4 regions of the Mesorhizobium sp. WSM4829 genome follow, and region 2 is predicted to be linked to each of the others. Evidence: riboswitches for the same ligand, from Rfam matches in the RefSeq annotation. Region 2 holds a riboswitch; each other region holds the start of a gene.
The links. Region 2 has a riboswitch for cobalamin ahead of AC0L17_RS11710 (CbtB domain-containing protein). Riboswitches for the same ligand answer to the same signal wherever they lie in the genome.

Region 1 (4,348 bases), on a different contig from region 2:
ATGCTCTCGATGGTCGATCTCGCCGCCGATATCTCGATGGTGCCGGTGCACAGGCGGCATCCGCAAGCGTTCGCCCCTCAGTGAAGTGTCTGTTGACCCCTGGCTGTGTGAGAGGCTGAAGCTCATGGACAAAGCCGCCTTCCCCCATTTCGTGATCGAGATCATCCGTCCTTCGGACCAGAAGCGCTTCCCGGATCCTGCCCGCCGCTGGGCCGTCGAGCGGACCTTCGGCTGGACGACAAGGGTGGGGACTCGCGCGCGTCGACCGACCTGTGCGCGGCTTTTCGATGTCGTCCTTTCTGCTTTGAAATTGTCTGCGAAGCCCGCTGGTCACATGTTTGCCGGTCACAGTGGCCTAGCGACCTGCGCCTGCACTTTCTCCCGCAGCGCGCATGCTGCAGCGACCATGTTGATGAGGGCAGGGCGGACCTCCTCCCATTTCCTTGTTTTGAGGCCACAGTCCGGATTCACCCACAATTGGCCGTCCGACAGTCGCTCGCGGGCAAGTTGGGCGAGATGCAAAATCTCGCCAATCTCCGGGACACGTGGTGAGTGAATGTCGTAGACGCCAGGACCGATTTCGTTGGGATATTTGGACTTTGTGAAGGCGTCCAGCAGTTCCATTTTGGAGCGCGACGTCTCGATCGAAATGACGTCCGCGTCCAGTTCAGCAATCGAGTCGATGATCTCATTGAACTCCGAATAGCACATGTGGGTGTGAATTTGGGTCGCGTCCTCTACACCCGTTGAAGCGAGACGGAAGCATTCGACTGCCCAGCCGAGATAATGTTTCCAATCGGACTTCCGCAGGGGCAAGCCTTCGCGAAACGCGGCCTCATCGATCTGGATCACCCTTGCGCCAGCTCTTTCAAGGTCGGCCACTTCATCGCGGATGGCGAGTGCGATCTGGCGGCAGGCCTTGGCGCGGGGTACGTCGTCGCGAACAAAAGACCAGTTAAGAATCGTCACTGGGCCTGTGAGCATGCCCTTCACCGGCTTTTTCGTTAGCGACTGGGCAAATTGCCACCAGAGAACCGTCATCGGATTGGGCCGCGATACGTCGCCGAAGATGATGGGAGGGCGCACCAGCCGGGAGCCGTAACTTTGCACCCAGCCATGCTGGGTGAAGGCGAGGCCGGACAGCTGCTCGCCGAAATGCTGGACCCTGTCGTTTCGTTCGAACTCGCCATGTACCAGCACGTCCAGCCCGATCTCCTCCTGCCAGCGGACCGCCGCCTCGGTCTCCTTCTCCAGGAAGGCCTGGTAATCGACATAGCTCAGCCGGCCCTTCGCATGAGCGGAGCGCGCCCTGCGCACCTCGGGCGTCTGCGGGAAGGACCCGATCGTCGTCGTCGGGAACGGCGGCAGGCCGAGCGTGTCAGCCTGGACTCTGGAGCGCTTGGCAAATGCGCTCTTTCGTTGCTTCATGGCGCCGTCAATGCTGATAACCCGCCCATGGACGAGCGGATCATGGACCTTTCCAGACATTGCGCGCGCCGCGGCCGCCTCGGCAGAAGCTTTCAGTGCGCCTGCTACGGCCTCCCTGCCTTCGGATAAGGCTTGGGCCAGCACAAGCAGCTCTTCACTCTTCTGGGCGGCGAATGCCAGCCACGAACTGACATCCACATCGAGCGCGGTCTCCATCCGCAGGTCCATCGGCACATGAAGCATCGAGCAGGACGGCGCAATCTCGACGCGATCCAGCGGCCAGCCGGCAACTACCGGCTTGATGCGGTCGAGAATGGCAGCCAGGTTCGCGCGCCAGACGTTGCGGCCGTCGATCAAGCCAAGTGAGAGCACCAGATCCTTCGGTGCGAGCCGACCAACCGTCTCCAACTGCTCGGGAGCGCGCACGAGGTCGAGATGCAGGCCCGCCAGGCGCAGCGAAAGCGCGGTCTCCAGATTGTCTCCCAGCGGCCCGAAATAGGTCGCCAGCATAATTTTCAACTTGGGCGCGGCTTTCGACAGCTGCCCATAGGTGAATTCGAAGGCAGCTCGTTCGTTCGGGTTAAGATCGAGCACAAGGGCCGGCTCATCAATCTGCACCCAGTCGGCCCCCGAGAGATCCAGCCTCTGCAGGAGTTGCTCGTAGACGGGCAGCAGGCGCGGTAGGAGCGCTATGGGATTGAAGCCCTGGTCGGGAGACTTCGCCAGCTTGAGGAAGGTCACCGGTCCAAGGATGACCGGGCGTGCCGGAGCTGGGCGACGATCAGACATTCGCCCTCTCGTCGGCGAAACCAGTCGATCACTTTCTGGAGGCAAAAGAGCTCGGCATCCATACACGCGTATCGGTCGCCGGCGAGAACTGAAATTCGCGCTCGAAAGGCTTGGCCGTCGACACTAGGTTGGCAGCAGACGCCAGCTGGAGCGAGCAGCACGATTTTCCGGACCAGTAGCTTTTGCTGCGGTGTCGAGCACATGGTCATACAGTGAGAAATCGTTCGACGGGATTTTCGACACGCCGCGGTCGATGTAGTGGTAGTTAGTGTCGAACCATTTGGTCATTTCCATCGCGGTTACGCGCTGCCCCTGAACTGCATGCCCGTGACTGGCGTGTCCACAACCGCAGTATCGCCGTGCCAGCTCGTTACGGCTGGACGGGCGGCGAGGTCCCGCTTGACATCTACTTCGCGATAGCGCGCGGGACGACATGCCAAGCGTTGCTATGGGAACTTGCTGGGAGACATTCATTCCATACCCCGATGGTTGCGGCGGGGACAAGGAAGGCGCTAGCAGGCCGGCATAAACGCCGAGCTGCCGCGGCCACCAGACACCCCGCCCGTGGACGTTGTTTACCGTGGCAGGTCTCCTGGCTCGCGGGTCACAGCCTCTGCCCCGTCTTCCCGGGGCAGTTCGCCCCAGTGACATTGATGGGTTTGGCTCGCCGCTTACAATTGCGGGGGCAGCGCCGGCATTGCACCGGCTTCCCTCTTAGCTCCGCTACGGCAACGCCTAGCGGAGAACCACGACACGCGAACAATCGCAGCAGCCCGCTTTGTTGCCGTATAAAGAAATGTTTATGTGTTTATGTGAACCGTTCACCTGCGGCGTGTTTCCAAAGTAGCAGGTCGCGGTAGAGCTGAGCCATTTGCGCCACTCGCCGGTCTGCGCAGGCTGTGCCTGGCCGCTCGGGCAATCTGCCAGTCTACGATCCCGGCTCAAAACAACTTTCGTCAAAAAGGGTGTTGGCCATCATGATCGGCCGGCAGTACTGGCCCGAAGTGCGACAACGTCCCTGAGCCTCAACGATCAGAAATTCGGAGAAAAACCGCCATCCTTCACGCAGGCACGCGACATTTCCATTTACCCGCGCCTGTCTGGACAGCCTGCACTACGGCAAGGTGGGCAGCACCTCGCGGAAATGCTGCCCTACAACAGCCCCGCCTGCGTGGCCTCGCGGCGCAAATTCTGCCGCGGCCTGGGGCCGATCTGCTGGATCACCAATCCGGCCGCCAGTGAGCCAAGGTCGCCGCAGGTCTGCAGGTCGCGGCCTTGCGTGTAGCCATGCAGGAAGCCGGCGGCATAGAGATCGCCGGCGCCTGTCGTGTCGACCAGTTCCTTGATTGCGGTCGCCTTGATCACCACCGTTTCGCCGCCGCGCACGATCACCGAACCTTTTTCAGAGCGGGTCACGGCGGCGACCCTGCAATCCTTGCGGATCTGGGCCAGCGCCTCGTCGAATGACGATGTCTGGTAGAGCGACTTGATCTCGTGGCTGTTGGCAAAGACGATGTCGACCATGCCCGAACGCATCAGGTCGAGGAATTCGTCGCGGTAGCGGTCGACGCAGAACGAATCCGACAATGTCATGGAGACTTCGCGGCCTGCCGCGTGCGCCAGCTTCGCCGTCTGCCGGATCGCTTCCTTGGCGCGCGGCGGGTCCCACAGATAGCCTTCGAAATAGGTGACCGCCGCACCCGAAGCCTTGTCTGCTTCGACGTCCTCCGGCCCGAGCTCGATGCAGGCGCCGAGATGGGTGTTCATCGAGCGCTCGCCATCGGGCGTGACGAAGATCATCGAGCGCGCCGTCGGCGGCTCGCCCTTGAGCGGCTTGGTGTCGAAAGCAACGCCCTGCGCATGGATGTCATGGGCGTAGATTTCGCCGAGCGGGTCGTTCGAGACCTTGCCGAAGAAGGCGGCGCGACCGCCGAAGCTGGCGACACCCGCCGCCGTGTTGCCGGCGCTGCCGCCGGAGGCTTCGATGGCCCGGCCCATGCGGCTGTAGAGCAGCTCGGCGCGCCTCGTGTCGATCAGGTTCATCGCGCCCTTGATGATGCCGTTCGTCTCCAAAAATGCCTCGTCGCACTGCGCGATGATGTCGACGATGGCATTGCCGATGCAAAGCACG
Region 2 (4,348 bases):
ACATCCGCCAGCCCTCGGCATTCGGCCTCAAGGTCGCGTTCGGCCAGCATGTGGTTGGACAGCCACAGCGTCAGGCAGTCGATCAGGACTGGCCGGCCGTCAGGCAGCGCCTCGATCGCGCCGACGAGATCGAGCGGCGCGTCGATGGTCGTCCAGCCCTCGCCGCGCCGTGCCCGGTGCAGCGCGATGCGTTCGCGCATCTCGTCGTCATATGCTTGCGCCGTGGCGATATAGGCCCACGGCGCCGGACAGTCCGTCACCAGGCTTTCGGCATGCGCGCTCTTGCCCGAGCGTGCACCGCCGACGACCAGGGTCAGCTTGCTGCCTGGAGCAGCGCGATCAGGCAAGGCTGTCGCGCAGGCTGGTTGCGGTGCCGGTCAAGCGGCCGCGCAACAAGCCGACGACGGCGCCGAGCACCAGCCAGAACACCAGATTGGTCAGCGTCACCGCCACCACGAACTGGTGGTGCAGGCCTTCCGGGATCGGCGATTCGAAACTGTCGGGCTGCGGCGCGCCGACAATATGCGGCGCGACGATCAACGCCACGGCAATCACCGCCAGCGGCAGCGATTTGCGAAAGGCGAGCAGCCCGAGACCGGCAGCCGTCGCCACCACGGTCGCCGTCCACCAGATCTGGCGCTGGGCGAGATCGGCCGCCGGCATCGCTGGCAGTTCGGGCGGCAGGCCAAGGTTCGGGGCCAGCGTGAACACGGCAAAGCCGGCAACGCCCCAGAACAGGCCCAGTCGCCAATTGCCGATGCCGCCGGCGAATTCCGAAGCGGCGACCAGGATCAGCGCAAAGCCGATGCCGGTGACGACGTTGGCAACGACGTTGAAGGCGAAGCGCTCGAAGCCATCGGCCGGCGCCCAGCCTTCCTCTTCCGCGATGACAGCTTCAGCCGGCACGACGCTGCTCATGGCATTGCTGCCTGCTGCGGCCGGCGACAAACCATGGTCATGCGTGTGACCACCGCCGGCCTGTTCGTAGACTTCCGCCTTGAGGATGAGTGGCACCGTGGCGTAGGCCTGCATGCAGGCGAGAACGACGCCGGCCACTAGCCCTGCGATCGCCGCGATGAACACGACGTTGCGAAACAGTGTCATGGTGTCAGCCCCTCGTCAGTGGCAGGGAAAGCCCATCGAATGGCGATAGTCGTGGGCGGCATTGTGGACCGCATCGATATGCGAGAAGCCGACAAAACCCATGACGAAAACGCCGAGAAATGCAGCAAGCGCCAACTGCACGAAGCGCGACTGCGAGGAGACGGAAGCGCCGAGCGAGACGGAAGCGGTATTCATGTCTTGTCCTTTCGCCCTCCACCCGAGGGCATAGAAGTCAGTTCTCCTGTCGCCGGCAGGTCTCCTGGCTCGCGGATCAGCGCCCTTCCCCACCTTCCCGAAGAAGCTCTTCCCGAAGAAAATCTTCAGTGGCATATGGAGAGGACTACCGCACACAGTTGCGGGGGCAGCCACGGCATCGGGCGAATTTTGCCCCTACCGCATTCCCTCTTGGTTCCAAAACGGAACCGACGACGGGTGCGACTATAGGCAGAATCGCCGCGCCCGGCAAACCAAATTCCGCCAGCTAGCAGCGCGAATGCGCCGTCAAGGTAATCGTTTCTCGTGGGCTCTTCCTTCTCCCCTTGTGGGAGAAGGTGGCCTCGCGAAGCGAGGTCGGATGAGGGGTGTTCCAGCTTGGCAAAAGCCGCGCTCCGTCCAACACCCCTCTTCCGTCTTGGCGCTGCTCGCCAATCCACAAGGGGAGAAGGAAGAAGGGCGGCGCCTTGTCTTCTTTTGTCCGGGGCAACCATGATAGTCGTCTTGCAGCACTGAATCAGATTGCGAGACCATGACCATTCCTACGCCGGCCGTTCAGGACCGATCCAGGCGCATCATCGCTATCGACGTCGCCCGCGGCATCGCTTTGCTTGCCATGGCGAGCTACCATTTCACCTGGGATCTCGAATTCTTCGGCTACACCGATCCCGGCCTGACTGCCTTTGGCTGGTGGAAATTCTACGCGCGCTGCATCGCTTCGACCTTCCTGTTCCTGGTCGGCGTCAGCCTGTTCCTTGCCCATGGCAAGCAAATCCGCTGGAACGGCTTCTGGAAACGCTTCGCCATGGTCGGCGGGGCGGCGCTCGGCATATCGGCCGCCACCAGGCTTGCCACACCCGACAGTTTCATCTTCTTCGGCATCCTGCACGAGATCGCGCTCGCCAGCCTGCTCGGCCTGGCGTTTCTGCGGCTGCCGGCGCTGCTGACGCTGGTTGTCGCTGCTTTCGTCATCACCGCGCCGCTCTACCTCAGGTCCGAGATCTTCGATCATCCGGCCCTGTGGTGGGTCGGCCTGTCGGCAACCAACCCGCGCTCCAACGATTATGTCCCGCTGTTTCCATGGTTCGGCGCTGTGCTTGCCGGCATCGCAGCGGCAAAGCTTGCCTTCGCCTCCGGCATGCTGACGCGGCTGGCGGGCCTGACGCCCGGCCGCTGGACTAATCCGCTGGTCTTTATCGGCCGGCACAGCCTCGCCTTCTATCTGATCCACCAGCCGGTGCTGATCGGCTCGGTCTGGCTGATTTCGCAAGTCATGCCGGCAGCGGTCGAAACCAGGCAGGTCACCTTCCTGAAAGAGTGCCAGGCATCGTGCGAGCAATCGCGCGACACGGAGTTCTGCAGCAGCTATTGTGTCTGCATGCTCGATACGCTCGAGGGCGAGGCCACGCTTGATCGGCTCTACCGCAACGACCAGGCTGCGGAATGGAAGGCGCATCTCGACGAGCTCGCCGGCGCCTGCACTGCCAAGGCCGACGGCACTTTGATGGAGGGAGGAGCACAATGACCGACCATCAGCAGAAACCGGGCCAACAGAAACCGGGACAGCAAAAACCGGGGTTTATACCGTGGCCGCCGCTGATCTATGTCGCGGCCATCGCCGTCAGCATCGCGCTTGGCTTGCTTTATCCGCTGCCATGGATCGGCGGCCTTTTGGGCGACATCCTGTTCGCGGCCGGCTGGGTGGCATTGTTCGGCGTCGTCGCACTCTGGTTCACGGCGATCCGCATCATGATCCGGGCAAAGACGACGCTCCACCCGAACGCCGTGCCGGACCATCTGGTTACATCGGGCCCCTTCGCCGTCAGCCGCAATCCGATCTATCTGGCCAACACGCTGCTGATGATCGGCGTCGCCCTTATCTCGGGGAACGTATGGTTCCTACCGCTGGCGATCATCGCCGCCTATGCAACGCAGAAAATGGCGATCGAGGGCGAGGAAAAAGTTCTGGCAACGAAATTCGGCAAGAAATACCGGGATTACGCGAAAATTGTGCGGCGCTGGATTTGAGGCAGCGCCGAAGCTGCCAATCTCCCCCCTTGTGGGGGAGATGTCCGGCAGGACAGAGGGGGGCGCTGTCCCTCCAGCGTCTAAGTTCAGGTGTTGACGCCAAGCTCCACCAGCCGCTCGACGCAGGACTCCTCGGCCTGGTCGAGCTCGGCCAGGGTCTCTTCGAGGTCGCGGCGCTTCTGCCGCAGATCCTCGCGCTTTTCCTCGATGCGCTTGATCATCAGGTTGAGCTGACCGACCTCGCCGGGCGGCTCCTTGTACATCTGGATGATTTCGCGGATCTCGTTGATCGAAAAGCCGAGCCTCTTGCCGCGCATGATCTGGCGGATGAGATGCCGGTCCGACGGGCGAAACAGCCGCGTGCGGCCGCGCCGCACCGGCTGCACCAGCCCCTCGTCCTCGTAGAAGCGCAGCGTCCGCGTCGAAACGTCGAATTCGCGGGTCAGTTCGGTTATCGAATAATATTCCCGCATCATCACTCCAAATGCCCGGCCGTGCTGCGAGTTCCAACCATGCGGCCTCGCTATCCGCACGCGTGTCAGAATCGGCCAAAGGCTGTTCCAAAATCTCGCATGGCATTTACGTAAAAGTCAATTGAGCGGGCGTCGCTCACACGCCGAACCACCATGTGGCGAGGCCGAGAAAGGCAAAGAAGCCGACGACGTCGGTGACCGTCGTGACGAAAACCGCCGAAGCCACGGCCGGGTCGATCTTGAACCGGTCGAGCAGCAGCGGGATCAGGATGCCGGCAAGTGCGGCCACGAACATGTTGATGATCATCGCCGCGGCGATGATGCCGCCCAGATTGGGATCGCGGAACCAGGCGGCCGCGACGATGCCGATCAGGATGGCGAAGATGATGCCGTTGATGAAGCCCACCCCCATCTCGCGGCGGATGATGCGGCCGGCATTGTAGATGTCGAGGTCCCTCGTCGCCAGCGCCCGCACCGTGACCGTCATGGTCTGCGAGCCGGCATTGCCGCCCATGCCGGCGACGATCGGC
Region 3 (4,348 bases), on a different contig from region 2:
CGTCCTGATAGTCGAGCAGGATCAGGAACTGCGGATTGCGGGAAGCGACCGTTTCCCAGTCCGTGTTGCCCCAACTCGTCTGCATGTCGGCCATGATGTTGTCGCCGCCGGCAGCGGCGATCATGGCGCTGGGGATCGCGAACTTGCCTGATGTGAAGGGTTTGTCTTCGCCGGAGTCGTAGAGAAACACCCGCGTCCCCTCGCGGTCGCCGACCTTTGCCGTGATATCGGCGAGTTGCGCTTTCCAGCCTGAAACGAGTTTTTTCGCCTCGGCTTCCTTGCCGAAAATCCTGCCCAGCTTTTCGATGTCGCCGTAGAGCAGGTCCATCGAGGCGGCGGGGCGGTTGTTGTCGAGATGGATGCAGCTTTCCGTCAGCACCAGCGTCTTGATGCCGTGCGGCGCCAGCGTATCTGGCGTTACCTCGCCGCCCGGCTTCATGCCGTAATACCAGCCGGCGAAGAAGAAATCGGGCTCGACTGCAACCAGGTTTTCGAGCGTCGGGTATTTCGGCGCAAGTTCCGGAATCGCGCCCTGCCCGGCCTTGAATTCCGGACCGACGTTGTACCATCCGGTGATGCCGGTCAGGCCGACGATCGACGGTTGCAGCCCCAGCGCGAAGGCCATCTCGGCCATGTTCATATCCTGGATGACGGCGCGCTTCGGCGCGGCGTCGAACGTCAGCGGCGTGCCGCAGCTGTCGACTGTTACCGGGAAAGCGAAGGCGGTCTGGGCAAGCAGGAGAGAGGCAAAAGGCAATGCGAGGCGTTTCACGGGTGTTGCTCCTTGGTTAGATCAGAAGAGGCACGGTTCGGGACTTCGAACACCGTGAGTTCGCGGTCTTCGGTCGGATGGCGCAGCCGAAGCACGTCGACGCCGAAAATCTCGCGGATCAACTGCTTGGTCAGCGCCTCGCGCGGACCGGCGAGTGCCTGCAGGCGGGCCTCGTTCATCACCGCGACCCTGGTGGCAAATGGCGTGACCAGCGACAGATCATGCAGCACCGCCACGACGGTCATGCCAAGCTGCGACACGAGTTCGAGAAGTTCGCTGCGGGCGCGCGGATCGAGATGATTGGTCGGTTCATCGAGGAACAGGATTTTCGGCTCCTGGGCGACGGCGCGCGCCAGCTGGGCGCGTTGCCGCTCACCACCCGACAGCGAGCCGATCGTGCGGCCGAGCAGCGGCAGCAGGCCGGTTCTGCGAAGCGCTTCGACGACGACGTCGCGTTGCTCGCTCCTGCGTCGCCAGCCGGCATGCGGGACCCGCCCAAGTCCGACGTAGTCGATCACGGCAAGCCGCGGATCGGGCTGATCGGTCTGGCCGACGACCGCCATGTGCAGCGCCCGCTCGGCGGCCGGAAACGTCTCCAGCCGGCGTCCGGAAAATCTCACATCTCCCGCGCTCGGCCGCAGCGTGCCGCAAAGCATGCGCAGCAGCGTCGTCTTGCCGGCGCCGTTGGGGCCGATGATAGCGAGGCGGTCTCCCGCCGCGACCGAAAGGCTGACCGCACTGACCAGGCGCTGGCCATTCGCCGTGGCGCTCAGTTCACGCGCTTCAAGAAGAGGCTGGCAGGCGTCCAACTTACCGTCACTTTCTCAATGGCGACGGAAGGAAGCTGGACCGGCCAACAAGACCGATGTCCACGTCTCCTCCCGGCACACCCCGTCCGGTCAACTCGTGCGATGGCAGGTCTCCTGGCTCGCGGGTCCTTGCGCCATCCTGCCTTCCCAGCCTTGCCGGCCAGTGGCATTTTCGGATTTTGCTCGCCGCTTACAGTTGCGGGGGCAGCCACGGCCTCGATCCGAAGATCTCACCGTGTTCCCTTTTCACCCCTCGCCTTTCGGCTTGAGGACCATCAGTCAGCCACCCTAGTTTTCCGCCAATCCCAGCGCAATAAGTTTCCGGGGTTCGGAGTGCCCCGCGAGCAATGGTCTTGTCAGAACGAGCATACCGAATCCCGTAATGTAATAACGTTACTACTTAAAAGACAACGCCTGCTCCCGTCAAGCCCTTCGCCCAACGCCTTCGACTTGCCGACCAGCGTCGCATTGCGCGGTGCGCAATTTCGATCAAACTGCCTCCACCAGGAAGCGATACCATGACCTGGCCAATGCGCAGTCCCACAGCAAGGAGCCATATGAACCCGACCGAGAAAGCGCTGTGGTTCGTCGAAAGCCATCTGCCGGAGGCCATCTCCCTCGACGATGTCGCCAACAGCAGCGGCGTGTCGCGCTTTCACGTGACGCGGGCTTTCGGCGCGGCGACCGGCCGTTCGGTGATGGGCTACCTGCGTTCTCGCCGGCTGACCGAGGCGGCGCGCAGGCTCGCCGCCGGCGCACCGGACATCCTCTCGGTCGCGCTCGACGCCGGCTATGCCTCGCATGAGGCTTTCACCCGTGCCTTCCGCGACCAGTTCGGCACCACGCCGGAACTGGTGCGCGCGCAAGGCTCGCTCAAAAACCTCGATCTCGTGGAGCCGATCCTGATGGACCAGTCCTTCCTCACCAATCTCGAGCCGCCGCGTTTCGAAACCAGCCGGCCATTCCTCATCGCCGGTCTCGGCGAGCGCTACAGCTGCGAAACCAGCGCCGGCATCCCGATGCAGTGGCAAAGGTTCGGCCCCTATATCGGCAACATTCCAGGCGAGGTCGGCGACATCGCCTATGGCGTCTGCGTCAACGGCGACGATGCAGGCAATTTCGAGTATATCGCCGGCGTCGAGGTGTCCGATTTTTCGGACCTGCCGAAGGAGTTTTCGCGCGTACGCGTGCCGGCGCAGAAATACGCCGTGTTCGCCCATCGTGACCACATCTCGACCATCCGCCGCACGGTCAACACGATCTGGAACAAATGGCTGCCTGCCTCCGGGCACAAGATTGCCGACGCGCCCGAGTTCGAGCGCTACGGCCCCGAATTCGATCCGCGCAGCGGCAATGGCGGGCTGGAAATCTGGATACCGGTCAAAGGGTGAGGAAGGGCCTCCGCCTTATCTTGCCTTCTCCCCTTGTGGGAGAAGGTGGCCGAGCGAAGCTCGGTCGGATGAGGGGTGCTCCAGCTTGGCACCGCCGGCACTCCGGCCAACACCCCTCATCCGTCTCGGCGCTGCGCGCCGATCCACCTTCTCCCACAAGGGGAGAAGGGAAAAATGCTACAACTCCAGGTTCCAGTTCTGGCCGACCAGATTCTTGCCGAAGGCGTGGTGGCGTTCCTGATTGGCCAGCTTGAACCCGGCCGCCTCGTAGATGCGGCGCGCTGAGGTGAGCACGTCGTTGGTCCACAGCGTCAATTTCTTGTAGCCCTTGGCACGGACAAAGCCGATGCATTCCTCGACCAGCCGCCTGCCGATGCCGAGACCGCGCGCCGAGGGTTCGACATAGAGCAGGCGCAGCTTCGCCACCGCGTCCGACTGGCGCACGAGAAAGACCGAGCCGACGACTTCCCCTTCCCGCTCGGCGATCCAGCTGCGTTCCCATTTCGGATCGTAGGATTTGACGAAGGCGCCGAGGATTTCGGCGACCAGCGCCTCATAAGTTTCGTCCCAGCCATATTCCTGCGCATAGAGCAGGCCCTGGCGATGGATGATCCAGCCGATGTCGCCGACCTGCAAGGACCGCAGCATGTAAGGGACCCTGGGCTCTGCACTCTCGCCCAGCAGGCGCTGCACCGTCTGCATCGCCTTGACCAGCCTGTCCTGCTCCGGTGCGGAAAGCCGGTCGAGCAGGGCCGCGACCTGATCGTGCGAACCCTGGTTCAGCGGCGCGAACGCCGCTCTTCCCGCCGGCGTCAGTGCAATCGACGAGCGCCGAGCATCGGCTTGCGTCGCCACGCGCTCGACCAGGCCGCGCTCCTCGAATTTTTTCAGCAACCGGCTGAGATAGCCGGGGTCGAGACCGAGATCGCGCGCAAGATCGGTGGCGGTCGGGCCATCGCGATGCGCCAGTTCATAGAGCACCCGGGCCTCGGTCAGCGAGAAGGCGCTTTTCAGCAGCCCTTCGTCGAGCAACCCGATCTGGCGGGTGTAAAAGCGGTTGAAGCCCCGCACTGCATCGATCCGCTCCCTGCCGGGTTGATGATGACTCGTCATGGCATCCTCCTGCCCGCACAAGATCAACCATTTAGTTGACTCAGTCAAGTATCAGTTCGAAGCAGGCTGCGGCTGTCGATCAGCTCACTCAGCGCCTTGACTCTCGCCAGCCACCGGCTTATCTCACCGCCACGTTAGCACTCGCCATTGGTGAGTGCTAAGCGTAGGTCCGGCGCCGCCGGGCTTATAGGTTTGTCCGGCGCCGCCGGACGGAGGAACTATTCTCACCATTCTCACCGAGGAATAAAAAATGGCAAAGTCGA
Region 4 (4,348 bases), on a different contig from region 2:
CCGCCATTGTGGCTCATCTCGACCGTGCCCGAGACCTTTTTCACCTTGCAGGTTCCGCACAGGCCGAACTCGCAGGCTGCGGGGATGCGTACGCCCGAAGCGCGCGCCGTCTGCAGCACGGTCTGGCCGGCAACGCATTCGGCATCAATATCCGAAAGCGAAAAGCGGATCGGCGTTGCGGCCTCGGCAGGTACCTCGATGCCGCCCTCTGCTGGCCCACCTTTTGCCGGCCCACCCTCTGCCGGCGAACCGAACGGGGCCGGAATTTCCTCCACCGCCGGGGCCGCAAAGCTCTCCTGATGGTAGTTGGCCATGTCGAAGCCGGCCGCCTCTAGCATCTGCCGCACGGCGCGCATGAACGGGTCGGGGCCGCAGCAAAAAATTTCGCGCTCGCGAAAATCGGGCGCCAGCAGCGGCAGCCGTATCGCGTCGATCCGGCCCATATGGCCGAACCAGCCTCACGACTGGACCGCTCCTCGATCATGAAGCCGAGCGTCAGGCCCGGCATGCGGCTGCCGAGCAGCTCGAGCTCTTTGCGGAAGATGATCTCCTCGGGCTTTCGCGCGCAGTTGACGAAGCCGACATCTGTCCATGGCGCGCAGTCGTTCAGCCAGCGCAGCATCGACATCATCGGCGTCACGCCTGAGCCGGCCGAAATGAACAGATACTTGGCCGCTGGATGGCTGTGCAGCGAAAAGTCGCCCGCCGGCCCATAGGCCTTCACGTGAACGCCGGGTGTCAGATTGTCGAACATCCAGCGGGTGCCGAGGCTGCCGGCCTGCGCTTTCACCGTCACCGCGATCGAGAACGGCCTCGACGGCGAGGACGACAGCGTATAGGTCCGCATCATCGGGCCCTCGGTGGTCGGCAGTTCCAGCGTCACGAACTGCCCCGGTCTGTAGCGGAACCAGGTCTGGTTGTCAGAGCGGAAGGTGAAGGTCTTCACGTCAGGCGCCTCGTCGCTGACGCCGATGACTTCCAGCACCTGGAGCCTGTCGTTCCAGGGCGCCATCTCGTCGAGATGGCGGTAGAGGCCAAGGTCAGTCATCGCATTCATCCCCTTGAGCTCGTTCAGGCGACGCTGCGCAGCGCCGGCCGCCCGGCCTCGGCAAGGCGCGGCCCGATGAAGGAGGCGTACCATTCGACGAACTGGATGACGCCGCCCTCATGCAGTTCCGAATAGGGGCCGGGCTCATAGGCCGGCGACAGGATGCCGAAGGCGTTTTCCTCGACAATGCGACGGTCCTGGTCGTTGGTCTCGGTCCAGACATGGGTGAGTTCGGCGAGGTCGTAATCGACGCCTTCGACCGCGTCCTTGTGGACAAGCCATTTGGTGGTGACGGCCGTTTCCGTGGCACTGATCGGCAGCACGCGGAAGGTGACGGCATGATCGCCGAGGATATGGTTCCAACTCGTCGGATAGTGATAGAGCAGCAGCGAGCCGATACGGTCGGTCGAAACGCTGTCGGAAAGGTTCTTCTTCACCGCGCGTCTTCCCGTCATCGTGTAGCTGACGGCGTCGCGCAGCAACGGCGCGCGGGTGGCGCGATACTGCCCGGCCGGATCGATGCGGAACTTGCTCGGCAAGCCCGCCGCCTCGCATTTCGCCCAGTGCGCGAGCATCTCTGGATCGCTGTCGGCGCCCTGCACGCCGGTCACGGTCGGCGCTTCCGGGAATGTCTTGCAGAGTTCCGGATGGTTGCCGGCGCAATGGTAGCACTCGCGGTTGTTCTCCCAGACGAGCTTCCAGTTGCCCTTCTCGACGATGGTCGATTCGAAGGCGATTTTTGCCTCGCGCAGCCGGTGCGGCAGGAGGTAAGGCTCGATCATGGCGCGCATCGGCGCGAAGTCGGCCGGCTCGTTGGCCAGGCAGATAAAGATGTAGCCGCCAACGCTTTCGCAAGCCACCGGCTTCAGGCTGAACTGGCTCTTGTCGAAGCCGTCTGCCATCTGACGAGCAAACAACAGCCGGCCATCCAGCTCGTAGGTCCACTGGTGATAGGGGCAGACCAGCTTCGCCGCAGTGCCCTTGTCGGCATTGCAGACACGGCTGCCGCGATGCCGGCAGGAATTGTGGAAGGCATTGATCTTGCCTTGCTGGTCGCGGACCAGCACGACCGGATAGTCGCCGATCTGGGCGGTGATATAGCTGCCAGCTTTCGGCAACTCGCAATCGTGGCCGATGAACAGCCAGTCGCGATACCAGATCAGCTCCATGTCAAGCTTGAAGAAATCTGGATCGGTGTAGAAGGGCTGCTCGAGCGAATAGCCTTGCCTGCGGCCGTGCAAGAGCCTCAGCATGTCGTTGCGCGCGTCCATGTCCTGTCCTCGTGTAAGGACTGAACTGGTGGTGATGGAGGGAGGACCGTTTGCACGCCGGCGACAGGGCCGGACGTGCATCATCCACCTCTTGACCGCCCACCGCGATCAGTCGAGTCTGAAAATCTCGGGCTGGTTTCCGGGCTCTGGAGTGTCCTTGCGGACTCGTCGCGACACCTTCCCAGGCTTGTGGCCCAGTGGTCTCCCGTTGCGACTTGAACTCCACCACCGTTGCGGGGGCAGCGCCGGGTTCTGACCGGCTTCCCAATTCTCCGCTTCGTCGTCACCAAGCGGCACCTGAGATGGCGTGATCTAATCATGCCGGCCGGCTGACTGCCGGCATGAAAGCGACATCGTATCCATGCGGCGCGACACCGCCGGCGAAACCTGCAGGTTTATATCTGCAGGGCTGAAACCGCACTTTGTCGGCGGCCATTGTCGGCTGCCGTGACATCGAATCCGACCCGCGGCGGAAACCAGGAAGGTTAACAGTTTACAAAAGTGACTATTAGCCGCTTCTAAAATCGAACCGAACGGTTCGTTTCTGTTGACAATGCGTGCAGCACGCTGTGAACGCAAATTCGCCAATCCGTCAAATCATGAATGGCTAATTTTGAATAAGCTATTGAAAACAAACCATAAAACCATGGTAGTAGATGTCTCTGGTACAATTTCAAGGTGTAGATTCTTGGTCCACACGGAACAACTTCGTGATTGGAATCCGCCGAATGGCCTTCCCACATCGGGGCTGTCCGAACGACGCGCGCATCCTCCCAAGACACGCCGCTAGACGGACTGAAGACCAAGATACTGGAGTACTAAAATGAAAAAGATCGCTCTTGCTGCCGTCGCCGTTCTGGCCATCACCGGCAGCGCCTTTGCCGGCAGCGACCATTATGGGTCCGACGCCGCCAACCAGCCGACTGCTTCGGTCGACAGCTCGTATACGGCCTCTGTCCAGACGCCGGCTCACGCTGAAAAGCAGCCCGTTGGCCAGGGCGCCGACCGCAACCTTTTCGGCAACAATTAACAGCTGGTCCCAAACAGCAAAGTGGCGGTCCGCCGCTCGGGATCTGAGGAACTCAGGAGTATTTGAAATGAAGAAGCTCATTCTTGCCACCGCCGCCATTGTGGCCATCTCCGGCAGCGCTTTTGCCGGCAGCGACAACTTTGGATCGAACGGCGCCAACCAGCCGGCCGCTGCGGTCGACAGCAACTCGTACACGGCTTCGATTGGGAATTCGGCTTCGGCGCAGAATCCGGTTCCGGCTGACGAGAAACCCGTCAACGGCAGCGACCGCAACCTGTTCGGCAACAACTAACAGTTCGTTCCAACAGCGGCGGCGGCATTTGCCCGCCGGGCTGGCGGAACCAAGAAAATCCAGGAGTTTTGAAAATGAAGAAGATCGTTCTTACCGCCGCCGCGCTTTTGATTGCTGCGGGCGGCGCTTTTGCCGGTAGCGACAACCTTGGCAGAACCGACATCAACAAGCAGGCGACCATCAGCGTCGACAACACGCAGACTTCTTCGGTACGCAATACCGGCTCGCCGGTCTACAAGCTGCTCAACTCGTCGGGCGACGTACAGAAGTCCGCCCCGCAGGGCAGCGACCGGAACCTGTTCGGCCGCTAGCGCATCGGCCCGAAAATCGGTTCGATTTTCGGAAAGCACGATGCGCAAGGTTAAAGTGTTAGAGCGTACTTTTGTGCGTCCACTTGGGCGCACGTCGCTCTAGCAGCGACCGGAACGCACAAGACCGGCGGGCTTTGCCCGCCGCTCTCGTTTTTGGGTCACCAACTTCCAGCAGTTCGGCTGCCGCTCTCAGGCTGCCTTTGCTTCCGCCTTGTGGAGCGTGAATGAATGTCCGTCGGCGTCGAAAATATGCAGGTCGCCGGCATCGGCATTCAACCGTAGCGCAGCACCGCGCTTGACCTCGACATTGCCTGGCAGCTTGGTGACCAGCGGCAGGTCGGCGCGGCCGATGTCGACATAGACGAGCTGGACCTCGCCGAGTTGCTCGACATAATC

Region 1: another riboswitch for cobalamin. It lies ahead of metE (5-methyltetrahydropteroyltriglutamate--homocysteine S-methyltransferase); the one in region 2 lies ahead of AC0L17_RS11710 (CbtB domain-containing protein).
Region 3: another riboswitch for cobalamin. It lies ahead of AC0L17_RS30695 (ABC transporter ATP-binding protein); the one in region 2 lies ahead of AC0L17_RS11710 (CbtB domain-containing protein).
Region 4: another riboswitch for cobalamin. It lies ahead of AC0L17_RS02270 (aromatic ring-hydroxylating oxygenase subunit alpha); the one in region 2 lies ahead of AC0L17_RS11710 (CbtB domain-containing protein).

What each region holds. Positions count from the first base shown of each region.
Region 1 covers NZ_JBVVQJ010000042.1:27,756-32,103, reverse strand. The annotation lists gene AC0L17_RS28855 (hypothetical protein) at 1-165, opposite strand, end outside; partial or broken gene metE (5-methyltetrahydropteroyltriglutamate--homocysteine S-methyltransferase) at 346-2,583, opposite strand; cobalamin riboswitch at 2,783-2,983, opposite strand; gene AC0L17_RS28845 (adenosine kinase) at 3,370-4,348, opposite strand, start outside.
Region 2 covers NZ_JBVVQJ010000009.1:160,658-165,005, forward strand. The annotation lists gene cobU (bifunctional adenosylcobinamide kinase/adenosylcobinamide-phosphate guanylyltransferase) at 1-317, opposite strand, end outside; gene AC0L17_RS11705 (CbtA family protein) at 340-1,104, opposite strand; gene AC0L17_RS11710 (CbtB domain-containing protein) at 1,120-1,299, opposite strand; cobalamin riboswitch at 1,337-1,546, opposite strand; gene AC0L17_RS11715 (heparan-alpha-glucosaminide N-acetyltransferase) at 1,850-2,842, shown strand; gene AC0L17_RS11720 (methyltransferase family protein) at 2,839-3,345, shown strand; gene AC0L17_RS11725 (MerR family transcriptional regulator) at 3,432-3,818, opposite strand; gene mgtE (magnesium transporter) at 3,955-4,348, opposite strand, start outside.
Region 3 covers NZ_JBVVQJ010000050.1:167-4,514, reverse strand. The annotation lists gene AC0L17_RS30700 (ABC transporter substrate-binding protein) at 1-772, opposite strand, end outside; gene AC0L17_RS30695 (ABC transporter ATP-binding protein) at 769-1,581, opposite strand; cobalamin riboswitch at 1,669-1,873, opposite strand; gene AC0L17_RS30690 (AraC family transcriptional regulator) at 2,139-2,972, shown strand; gene AC0L17_RS30685 (bifunctional helix-turn-helix transcriptional regulator/GNAT family N-acetyltransferase) at 3,150-4,085, opposite strand; partial or broken gene AC0L17_RS30680 (co-chaperone GroES) at 4,336-4,348, shown strand, end outside.
Region 4 covers NZ_JBVVQJ010000001.1:496,140-500,487, forward strand. The annotation lists partial or broken gene AC0L17_RS02265 (FAD-binding oxidoreductase) at 1-1,048, opposite strand, end outside; gene AC0L17_RS02270 (aromatic ring-hydroxylating oxygenase subunit alpha) at 1,072-2,319, opposite strand; cobalamin riboswitch at 2,433-2,635, opposite strand; gene AC0L17_RS02275 (DUF680 domain-containing protein) at 3,143-3,349, shown strand; gene AC0L17_RS02280 (DUF680 domain-containing protein) at 3,417-3,641, shown strand; gene AC0L17_RS02285 (DUF680 domain-containing protein) at 3,716-3,952, shown strand; gene AC0L17_RS02290 (ABC transporter ATP-binding protein) at 4,142-4,348, opposite strand, start outside.